One region of the Rhodococcus sp. NPDC076796 genome, then DNA from elsewhere that is predicted to be linked to it. Evidence: predicted binding sites of a transcription regulator. Region 1 holds the regulator's gene; each other region holds the start of a gene.
The links. The regulator LexA, encoded in region 1, represses DNA repair genes until DNA is damaged. The targets are predictions, from matches to a motif close to CGAACANNTGTTCG.
Positions count from the first base shown of each region.

Region 2: cofD (2-phospho-L-lactate transferase) is a predicted target of LexA. The motif match lies at 1,507-1,520, and genes of this name have one in related genera.
Region 3: AB0366_RS18570 (DUF222 domain-containing protein) is a predicted target of LexA. The motif match lies at 1,272-1,285, and genes of this name have one in related genera.
Region 4: AB0366_RS06360 (DUF222 domain-containing protein) is a predicted target of LexA. The motif match lies at 1,112-1,125, and genes of this name have one in related genera.

Region 1 covers NZ_JBFBMS010000003.1:310,993-313,193, forward strand. Annotated here, with positions in the region: gene AB0366_RS11650 (hypothetical protein) at 101-484, opposite strand; gene lexA (transcriptional repressor LexA) at 869-1,552, shown strand; gene AB0366_RS11660 (acyl-CoA dehydrogenase family protein) at 1,629-2,201, opposite strand, start outside.
Region 2 covers NZ_JBFBMS010000003.1:715,280-717,480, reverse strand. Annotated here, with positions in the region: gene AB0366_RS13600 (coenzyme F420-0:L-glutamate ligase) at 1-273, opposite strand, end outside; gene cofD (2-phospho-L-lactate transferase) at 270-1,244, opposite strand; gene AB0366_RS13590 (WhiB family transcriptional regulator) at 1,955-2,188, shown strand.
Region 3 covers NZ_JBFBMS010000005.1:320,264-322,464, reverse strand. Annotated here, with positions in the region: gene AB0366_RS18575 (cryptochrome/photolyase family protein) at 1-1,087, shown strand, start outside; gene AB0366_RS18570 (DUF222 domain-containing protein) at 1,300-2,201, shown strand, end outside.
Region 4 covers NZ_JBFBMS010000002.1:248,608-250,808, forward strand. Annotated here, with positions in the region: gene AB0366_RS06350 (NADP-dependent oxidoreductase) at 1-217, opposite strand, end outside; gene AB0366_RS06355 (hypothetical protein) at 280-843, opposite strand; gene AB0366_RS06360 (DUF222 domain-containing protein) at 1,160-2,201, shown strand, end outside.

The DNA.
Region 1 (2,201 bases):
CGTAGCCGATGCTCCGACGACAAACACGCACAGACGAGCACGCACATCGGGGCAGTCTGTCGAGGATACTCAGTCTTCTCGAACCCGACGGGGCCGGTGGTCATCTGCCGGGCGTGTACTCGACGACAGCTCCGTCGTGCACCTCGACCACACCCGCCGGTTGCGCGCCTGCATCGGGGGCAACGGCCCGCAGGTTCGCGATGCCGATCAGTCCGCCTGCGACGACCAGGACCGCCAACATCCACAACATCAGCGAGCGAATCCGAACCGGCTGGCTCGCGAAGTGCGCCGAGGTCGCGTCGAACTCGCGATCGGCCACCTCGCGATCGGTGACGTCGGTCCACGACGGGTCGAGGACGGGCAGGCACGGGCCCGGTTGCGTGGCGAGACCGTGCAACACCGGACGCGCCCGGCGACGACGCTCGACGACAGTGGATCGGGCACGGACACCGGCGGCGGTGGGGCGATCGGTGATGATGGTCATCGGAACCTCGTCTTCGCTCGTTGGATCGATTATTCGATCAGGCGTTCGATGGACGCTTGTTCGAAGTTCTATCACGAGCCTCCGACAAAGTCTGCAGAAAACGCGACACGAGTCGAACAGATGTTTGATTCAACAGCTGATACACGCTAGATTCGTGTCAGAAACCACACGCCACACGAGTCGACACCATCAACTCCAGTCCGCGCAGACCTACCCCGCAGACCGGATCCAGGACACCAGCAGGAGGCCGACAGCATGAAGGACGAGACCTCGACGAGGTCGACCACGCGTTCCACGACAACCGGTTCCAAGACGACCGGAGCCAGGGCCACCGCACCGAAGGAAGCAGCGGGTAAGCCCGCTGCGGAACCGACATCCAAGGCCATGGAAGTCGGCACCGACATCAGTGCGGGTCTGACCGAGCGGCAGCGGAAGGTACTCGAGGTCATTCGCGCTTCGGTCACCGAGCGCGGTTACCCACCGAGCATTCGGGAGATCGGTGACGCGGTCGGTCTGACGTCGACCTCGTCCGTCGCTCACCAACTCCGCACCCTCGAGCGCAAGGGCTTCCTCCGGCGCGACGCCAACCGCCCCCGCGCCGTCGATGTCCGCGGTCTCGACGAGGTGCAGGCCGATCAGGCTGCCGCGGCGGTCGACGGATCGCAGGCATCGGAGGATCAGGATCGATTGCCGACCCCGACGTTCGTGCCGGTGCTGGGCCGGATCGCTGCAGGCGGCCCGATTCTGGCCGAGGAGGCCGTCGAGGACGTGTTCCCGCTCCCCCGCGAGCTGGTCGGTCAGGGTTCGCTGTTCCTGCTCAAGGTGGTCGGTGAATCGATGATCGACGCGGCCATCTGCGACGGCGACTGGGTGGTGGTTCGTCAGCAGTCCGTGGCGGACAACGGCGACATCGTCGCTGCGATGATCGACGGGGAGGCCACCGTCAAGACGTTCAAGCGGTCCAAGGGCGAGGTGTGGCTGCTGCCGCACAATCCGCTGTTCGAGCCGATTCCGGGCAACAACGCCGCGATCCTCGGCAAGGTCGTCACCGTGATGCGCAAGCTCTAGGGATCGTCACCGTATCGACATGCGAAGGGCCGCAGCACATGTGCTGCGGCCCTTCGCATGTCTGAAGATCAGCGGATCACAGATTCAATCCGCGGCCGATGATCTCCTTCATGATCTCGGTGGTGCCGCCGTAGATGGTCTGCACACGGGAGTCCATGTACGCCTTGGCGATCGGGTATTCCTTCATGTAGCCGTAGCCACCGTGCAGCTGCAGACACCGGTCGATCAGTTTGACCTGATTCTCGGTGGTCCACCACTTCGCCATCGCGGCTTCCTGGACGGTCAACTTGTCTTCGTTGAGCAGTTCGATGAACTTGTCCACCATGATGCGGGTGGCGGTGGTTTCGGTGGCCAACTCCGCCAACACGAAGCGCGTGTTCTGGAACTTGCCGATCGACTTTCCGAACGCCTTGCGGTCACGGCAGTACTGAATGGTCATGTCCAGCGCCGATTCCATCGCCGCGGCAGCGACGACGGCGATGGAGAGCCGCTCCTGGGGCAAGTTCTGCATCAGGTAGATGAAGCCCATGCCCTCGTCGCCGAGCAGGTTGGCGGCGGGCACGCGAACGTCGGTGAAGCTCAGTTCGGCGGTGTCCTGGGCCTTCATGCCGATCTTGTCCAGGTTGCGGCCTCGCTCGAATCCGGGCAT
Region 2 (2,201 bases), 400 kb from region 1:
CACGGCCTCCTGCTCCACCAGGACTCTGCGGGCGGCATCTCGCTCGTCCGCATCACGGGGTGCCTGCACCAGACGGCCCTCGACCTTGGAGAGGATCTTGCTGGTGACGATCAGGATGTCGCCGTCACGTAGCCACGGCGCTCGGTCCGCCACGGTCGCAGCCAGATCGTCGCCCGGCCGGAACTCGGGGAGCCCGGTCACCGGCAGAATTTCGATCGCCCCGCCGGGAGCGTGATCACCCGGTGCAGTGTGTGTGGAGTGGGAGTCGGTCACAGGTCGAGTCCGGCTGCGCGCAGAGCGGTGCGGGCCATGACCGCTGTGGTCTCGGGGTCGGTCATCAGCAACGGAACCGACTGCACGTCCACCCCGTCGACGACCGCCGTATCGGTGGTGTGCACCAGCCATGCGTCGAGAATGCCGGTACCGCTTCGGCTTCCGTAGTGACGGCCCACCGCCTGCGCCGTGGTCTCGACTCCGATGACGGACAGGCACTCGTCGGCCATGCCGCGCAACGGCTTACCGTCCACGACGGGGGAGAGCCCGACCACCTTGGCAGCCGTCGTGCGAAGCGCCCCGCGGATACCCGGCACCGCGAGGATCGCACCGACGCTCACCACCGGATTGGACGGCGCGAGAACGACGGCGTCGGCCTCGGTGATCGCCTCGACGACTCCCGGTGCCGGAGTTGCCTGTTCGGCCCCGATGTTGGCGAAACTGTGGGTCGGAATCTGTGCGCGGTACCGAACCCACCACTCCTGGAAGTGAATTGCGCGCTGCTGCTCCCCGCTCGGGTCGTCGGGATCGGTGACGACGACGTGGGTCTCGGAGCGATCGTCGGTGACGGGCAGGAGCCGGACTCCGGGTTGCCAACGGTTGCACAGGGCTTCGGTCACGGCCGACAGCGGATAGCCGGTGCGCAACATACGACTGCGGATCAGGTGCGTGGCGATGTCGCGGTCGCCGAGTCCGAACCAGTCGGGATCGGCACCGTAGGCTGCCAATTCGTCCCGTGCGTTCCAGGTCTCCGCGATGCGACCCCAGCCGCGATCGGTGTCGATTCCTCCGCCGAGGGTGTACATGCACGTGTCGAGATCCGGGCAGATACGGAGTCCGTGCATCCACACGTCGTCGCCGACGTTGACCACGGCGGTGATCTCGTGCTCGGGGTTGTCGCCGAACAAGGATTTGAGACCCTGAAGGAACCGAGCGCCACCGACACCACCGACCAGAACAGTAACTTTCACAACACGCGAGCCTAGTGGGGTTGCGGTGGTGCGTGGTGAGCGCCCACCCGGTGCCGCACCCGTGCGAGAGGACGGTGTGCAGGTGCCATAACCGCCGCGACACGCACGGGACGGGCTCCGATCCGGGGAGAGCGCCGATTTCGGGCATGTGATGGTATTGGATTTGCTCGATCGGCTTGACCGCGACACACCTGGACGTGTCTAATCACAGGTATGTCATTCAGTGTTCGCAGCACGAGTTCGATTGCAGCGAACCTGGTTTCGAACACTCGTTCCCTTTCTGTTCGTCCCTGACTGGACGTCGAGTAGAGGTCGAGAGTCGGACCGACACGTTGGACCAGCTCGATCGAATATCGGCGCGGGGCAAGGTATTCGAGAACACGAGGACCGAAAGTATCTGCGCTACCACAGGTGAGGAGGCGGAAGCGATGTATGACCAGCACGTGACACGTGATCAGCGGGGCGGACCCACTGCACATCTCAGCGCTGTCGACGACGCGCCGCAAACCGAGTCCGGCATCGGCGCAGATTCGAGCGTCTCGATCGACGCGGGTTCTGCGTACGTCGAACCGACGGACGAGACCGACGTCGACGTCATCGACACCGACGTCGAACTCGACTCGGATTCCGACGCCGACTCGATGCCGTTCGTCGCCGAGTCGGTTCCACCGGCCAAGCCGTTTCTCAGTCTCGTCGCGGGTTTCGACGAGATGTTCGAGGAGATCGAGGACCAGTGGCAGGAGCGCGCTCTGTGCGCGCAGACCGACCCCGAGGCCTTCTTCCCGGAAAAGGGTGGTTCCACCCGCGAGGCGAAGCGCATCTGCCTCGGCTGTGAGGTCAAGGACGAGTGCCTCGAGTACGCGCTCGCCAACGACGAGCGGTTCGGCATCTGGGGTGGGCTGTCCGAGCGGGAACGTCGCAGGCTCAAGCGCGGAATCGGCTGAGTGGTTCGGTTCC
Region 3 (2,201 bases), on a different contig from region 1:
CACCTTTCGGATGGAGACGTTCTACCGGGAGCAGCGCAAGAAGTTCGGGGTGTTGATGGACGGTTCCGAACCGGTCTCCGGGAAGTGGAACCTGGACGCCGAGAACCAGTCGCCGCCCCCGAAGGGACGCCTGACCCTCGGTGTCGAAGAACCGTGGTGGCCGACCGAGGATGCCATCGACGATCAGGTGCGCGCCGACCTCGACTCCTGGGACCTCGACACCGTCGGAGTGGACGGGCCTCGCGTGTTTGCGGTGACCGCTGACGAGGCGTCGGAGGCGTTGGCGCACTTCGTGAACTATCGATTGGACGACTTCGGCAAATACGAGGACGCGGTGATGGCCGATGACTGGACGATGTCTCACTCGCTGCTGTCGGTGCCGCTGAACCTCGGCCTGCTGCAGCCGTTGGACGTGGCACACGCAGCCGAGGACGCCCACCGCGACGGCACCCCGCTGGCGAGCGTGGAGGGTTTCGTTCGCCAGATCCTCGGCTGGCGCGAGTACGTGTGGCACCTGTACTGGCATCTGGGGCCGGAGTATCTCGAACGCAACAAGCTCGAAGCCCATGAGCCACTGCCGGATTGGCTGCTCCAGTTGGACGGCGACGCCGTGGTGGCGAAATGCCTGTCGTCGACGGTGGACGGCGTGCGCGAGCGCGGCTGGGTGCACCACATCCCCCGACTGATGATTCTGGGAAACTTTGCGCTGCAACACGCCTGGGATCCACGAGCCCTGACCGATTGGTTCGCAACGGCTTTCGTCGACGGGTTCGCCTGGGTGATGCCGGTGAACGTGATCGGCATGAGCCAGCACGCGGACGGCGGAGTGATCGCCACCAAGCCCTACGCCTCGGGCGGGGCGTACCTGAACCGCATGACCGATTACTGCAAACCATGCGAGTTCAACCCGAAGAAGCGACTGGGCGACGACGCCTGCCCGTTCACTGCAGGCTACTGGGCATTCGTGCACCGGCACCGAGAGATGTTGGCGCTCAATCACCGCACGGCGCGGCAGGTGTCGTCGATGAACCGACTGAACGACCTAGAGCAGGTGTTGGAACAGGAACGTCAACGCGAGGTGTACTGACGCGTTGGGTTCTCGAACCGGCAGCCGAATTGGCAGATCAATGGCGCGCAGGTTCGGCGTCGCTGACGACGCCGTCCCGGGCGACTTCGAGGGTCGACGGTCCCTTACCACGACGCACCGACAGGTTCTGAGCCCCGAATACTTAAGCAGGGCAACAGTTTTCGATTCAAGCATGCTTGCCAGTCGAACGCGTGTTCGATACACTTGCTCCCATGACCACGGAGATCTGGCAACTGAGCGAGAGTGAACTCCTCGCCGACTCTGCCGCGGTCTCCCACCGGATCCAGTTGTTGGAGGCCCGGCGGATCGCTCTCGTCGCCGAAATCGACACCCGCGTGAGCCGGGAGAAGCTCGGTTTCCCCGGACCCGCCGGTTGGCTGACCTCCACCACCCTTCTCTCGCCGTCCAAGGCCACCAAGATCGTCGCCCTTGCCCGCGGACTGAAGAACTTCCCCGACATCGCCGACGCCGTCAACACAGGCGTCATGTCCGTCGATCACGCCGCGCTGATCCTCACCTTCGCCGAAACACCACCGAAGGATCTCCCGGAAGAGGGTCGCGATATGGCCCGAGCCGCCTTGATCAAGGCTGCGACAGGGCCCGACGCTCGTACCGGCCGGATCCGTGCAGCGATCACCAGACTCGAGGACGAGTTCGGCGGCAAGACCCCACCACCCGAAAACACCGACCGCAACGAACTCTTCGCCTCCAAGACTTTGAACGGTCGGCTGGTGTTGAAAGGCGATTTCGATGCGATCACCGGCGAGAAGCTGCTCACTGCACTCTCACCGTTGACCGAACCCCACCCCGCGGTCGACGGCAGCCAAGACGATCGCAGCCCCGCCAAGCGCAGAGCCGACGCCTTCGGACACATCCTCGACCAGTATCTCGCCTCGAGCGATCGCCCCATCGAAGGCGGAGAACGCCCGCACCTGAACCTGCACATCAGCCTGCGTGATCTCACCGACCTCCGCGACAGTGCCGACAGCGCCGACGACATCGCCGACGACGAGAACACCCGCGCTGCAGACGAATCCGACAACACCGCGGAGGCGACTGATCCGGTCGACATCAACACCGGAAGCCCCATCACCGCTGACGCAACGACCGAGCC
Region 4 (2,201 bases), on a different contig from region 1:
CCACCACGATTCCCGACGCCTCACTACCCAGGGCGATCGGGAGCTTGGATTCGTCGGTGCCGAACGCACCGCTGTAGCTCTTGAAGTCGAAGGGATTGACGCCGATCGCCTTCACCTCGACCACCACCTCACCCTCGGCGGGTTCGGGTAGCTCTCGGTCGACGATCTCGATGACTTCCGGACCACCGTAGGACGCTGCAACCGCTGCTTTTGTCATGGAACGTACAACGACTGACACGGTGCGAAATGTTCCGGTCCGACTCCGGCGTCGCCGCCGCCTCAGACAGCCACTGAGAGCGGGATCAGTTCGTCCTGGTCGAGGACCGAACCTGCGCGTTGGTGAACAGCACTCGGCTCAGGCAGGTTCGCGCGGTCGACCCAGTAGTCGATTGTTTCCCGATCGGCCTCAAACTGCGCGAGTGTTTCCAGGCAAAGCCATGACACGACCGAGAAGTCCGGTTCTTCACCTTCGAGACCGACCAGTGCCAGTTCGTCTCCCACCGCGAGCAAAGCACGATCCACTTCCGAACTACTGGTCTCCAGCCACTCCATGGCGCGACGGAGTAACCTCCAATCCGACTGGGGCACAGGCTCGGAAGCCGACTGCCTGCACAGTTCCGCTGCAGCGGCGAGCACATCCACAACCGGCCCCGACACTGCACCGTTCAGTTCGACGAGCAAGCCTCGCTCCGAATCGATCAGGTCTGCCATGTAGTGCCAGCGGACGGGAACTGTTGCGTCGTCGGGCCACAACTCCGTCATGCCGAATTGAAGTCGGGAGATCAGCTCCCTCGGTGAACTGCACGAAGCGGCGAAGCGAAAAGCGTCGTTCATGTCGATCATCCCCACTGGGTCAACACTCAGCCAACGGACACCGGCTCGGAATCGAGCTCCGGAGGTGCTGCAATGCAGTCGCGTCTGTCGCCGAACAAGCAACGCTGCTGTGGTCGTTACGTCTGCCTTGCCCGTTATTGAACGCCGTGACCAGCGACAGCGCGACTCGGCGTTACACCGAACCGACAACGTCACAATTTCGAGGCCTAGTTACCCGCCCCACGACAAGACACTGAGAATTGTGAGCGTCACTAAGGCGTACAACTCGAGAGGTCCGGGAACGTCTGTTCGAAAGTTTGTCGGTGGGTCGCGGTAGATTCTGTTCATGCTTTCGGGGGACGGCGGATCAGGGGTGGACGGCATCGAGACGGTGCCGCCCGCCCCTGAGGTGTCCGATCCCGACCTGTCTGCTCTGGTGGACGCGGTGGAATCCGCAGTCACGGAGTTGGCCGATCAGGCGTCGGTGGCGTGGTCGAACGCGGACCGGCGTGCGGTGATCCAGCGGATGGAAACGGCGACCAGGTCGCTGACCGCGCACTCGTACACCTGGCTCAACGAACTGATCTCTCAGCACGGCCTCGATGTGTATCCGGGGTCGGTGCCGTCGTCGGTGGCGTGGATGCTGCGGATCACCCCACGAGCAGCAAGCGCGCGAGTGCGTCTGGCCGCGGATTTGGGGGATCGCACCGCGTTCTCCGGTGAAGTACTGCCGCCGCTGCTGCCGCACACTGCCGAAGCACTGCGGGCCGGGTTGCTCGACGCCAAGTATGTCCAGATGATCCGCGAATTCTTTCGGCACCTGCCCAAGGACGTCGATCCGCAGACCCGCGATCTCGCCGAACAGCAGTTGGTGGGCTTCGCATCGACCAGGCGGCCTGACGACTTCGCGCCGTTGGTGGCGAATCTGGACTCGATCCTCAACCCCGACGGCGACTACGACGAAGACGAAGACGACGACGAGGACGAAGACGGGAAACCGCCGAAGCCGCCCAAGCGACGGGATGCGTTCTTCTACCTCGGCGAACAAGGTGCAGACGGCATGTCCGAGGGAGAATTCTGCGTCGACCCCGAACTACGGGCCTACCTCGAAGCCCTGTTCTCCAAAGCCGCGAAACCCGGCATGTACAACCCCGCCGACGGAAAACCGATCGTCGACGACGAGACCGACAGCTCTTCCGGAGGCAAGGACAGCACGAGCCCTGGGGCCGCGAGCGACGGTGCGCGTCCTGATCCTGCAGCAGCCGAGAAGGATTCGGCAACACCGGGCGATGTCGCCGATACCGACACCCCAACACAACCGGAGCCGGACGACGGTCCGCCGAGCGGCGCGGGACTGTGGGGCGACGGTCCATGCGACGGAGACGGCA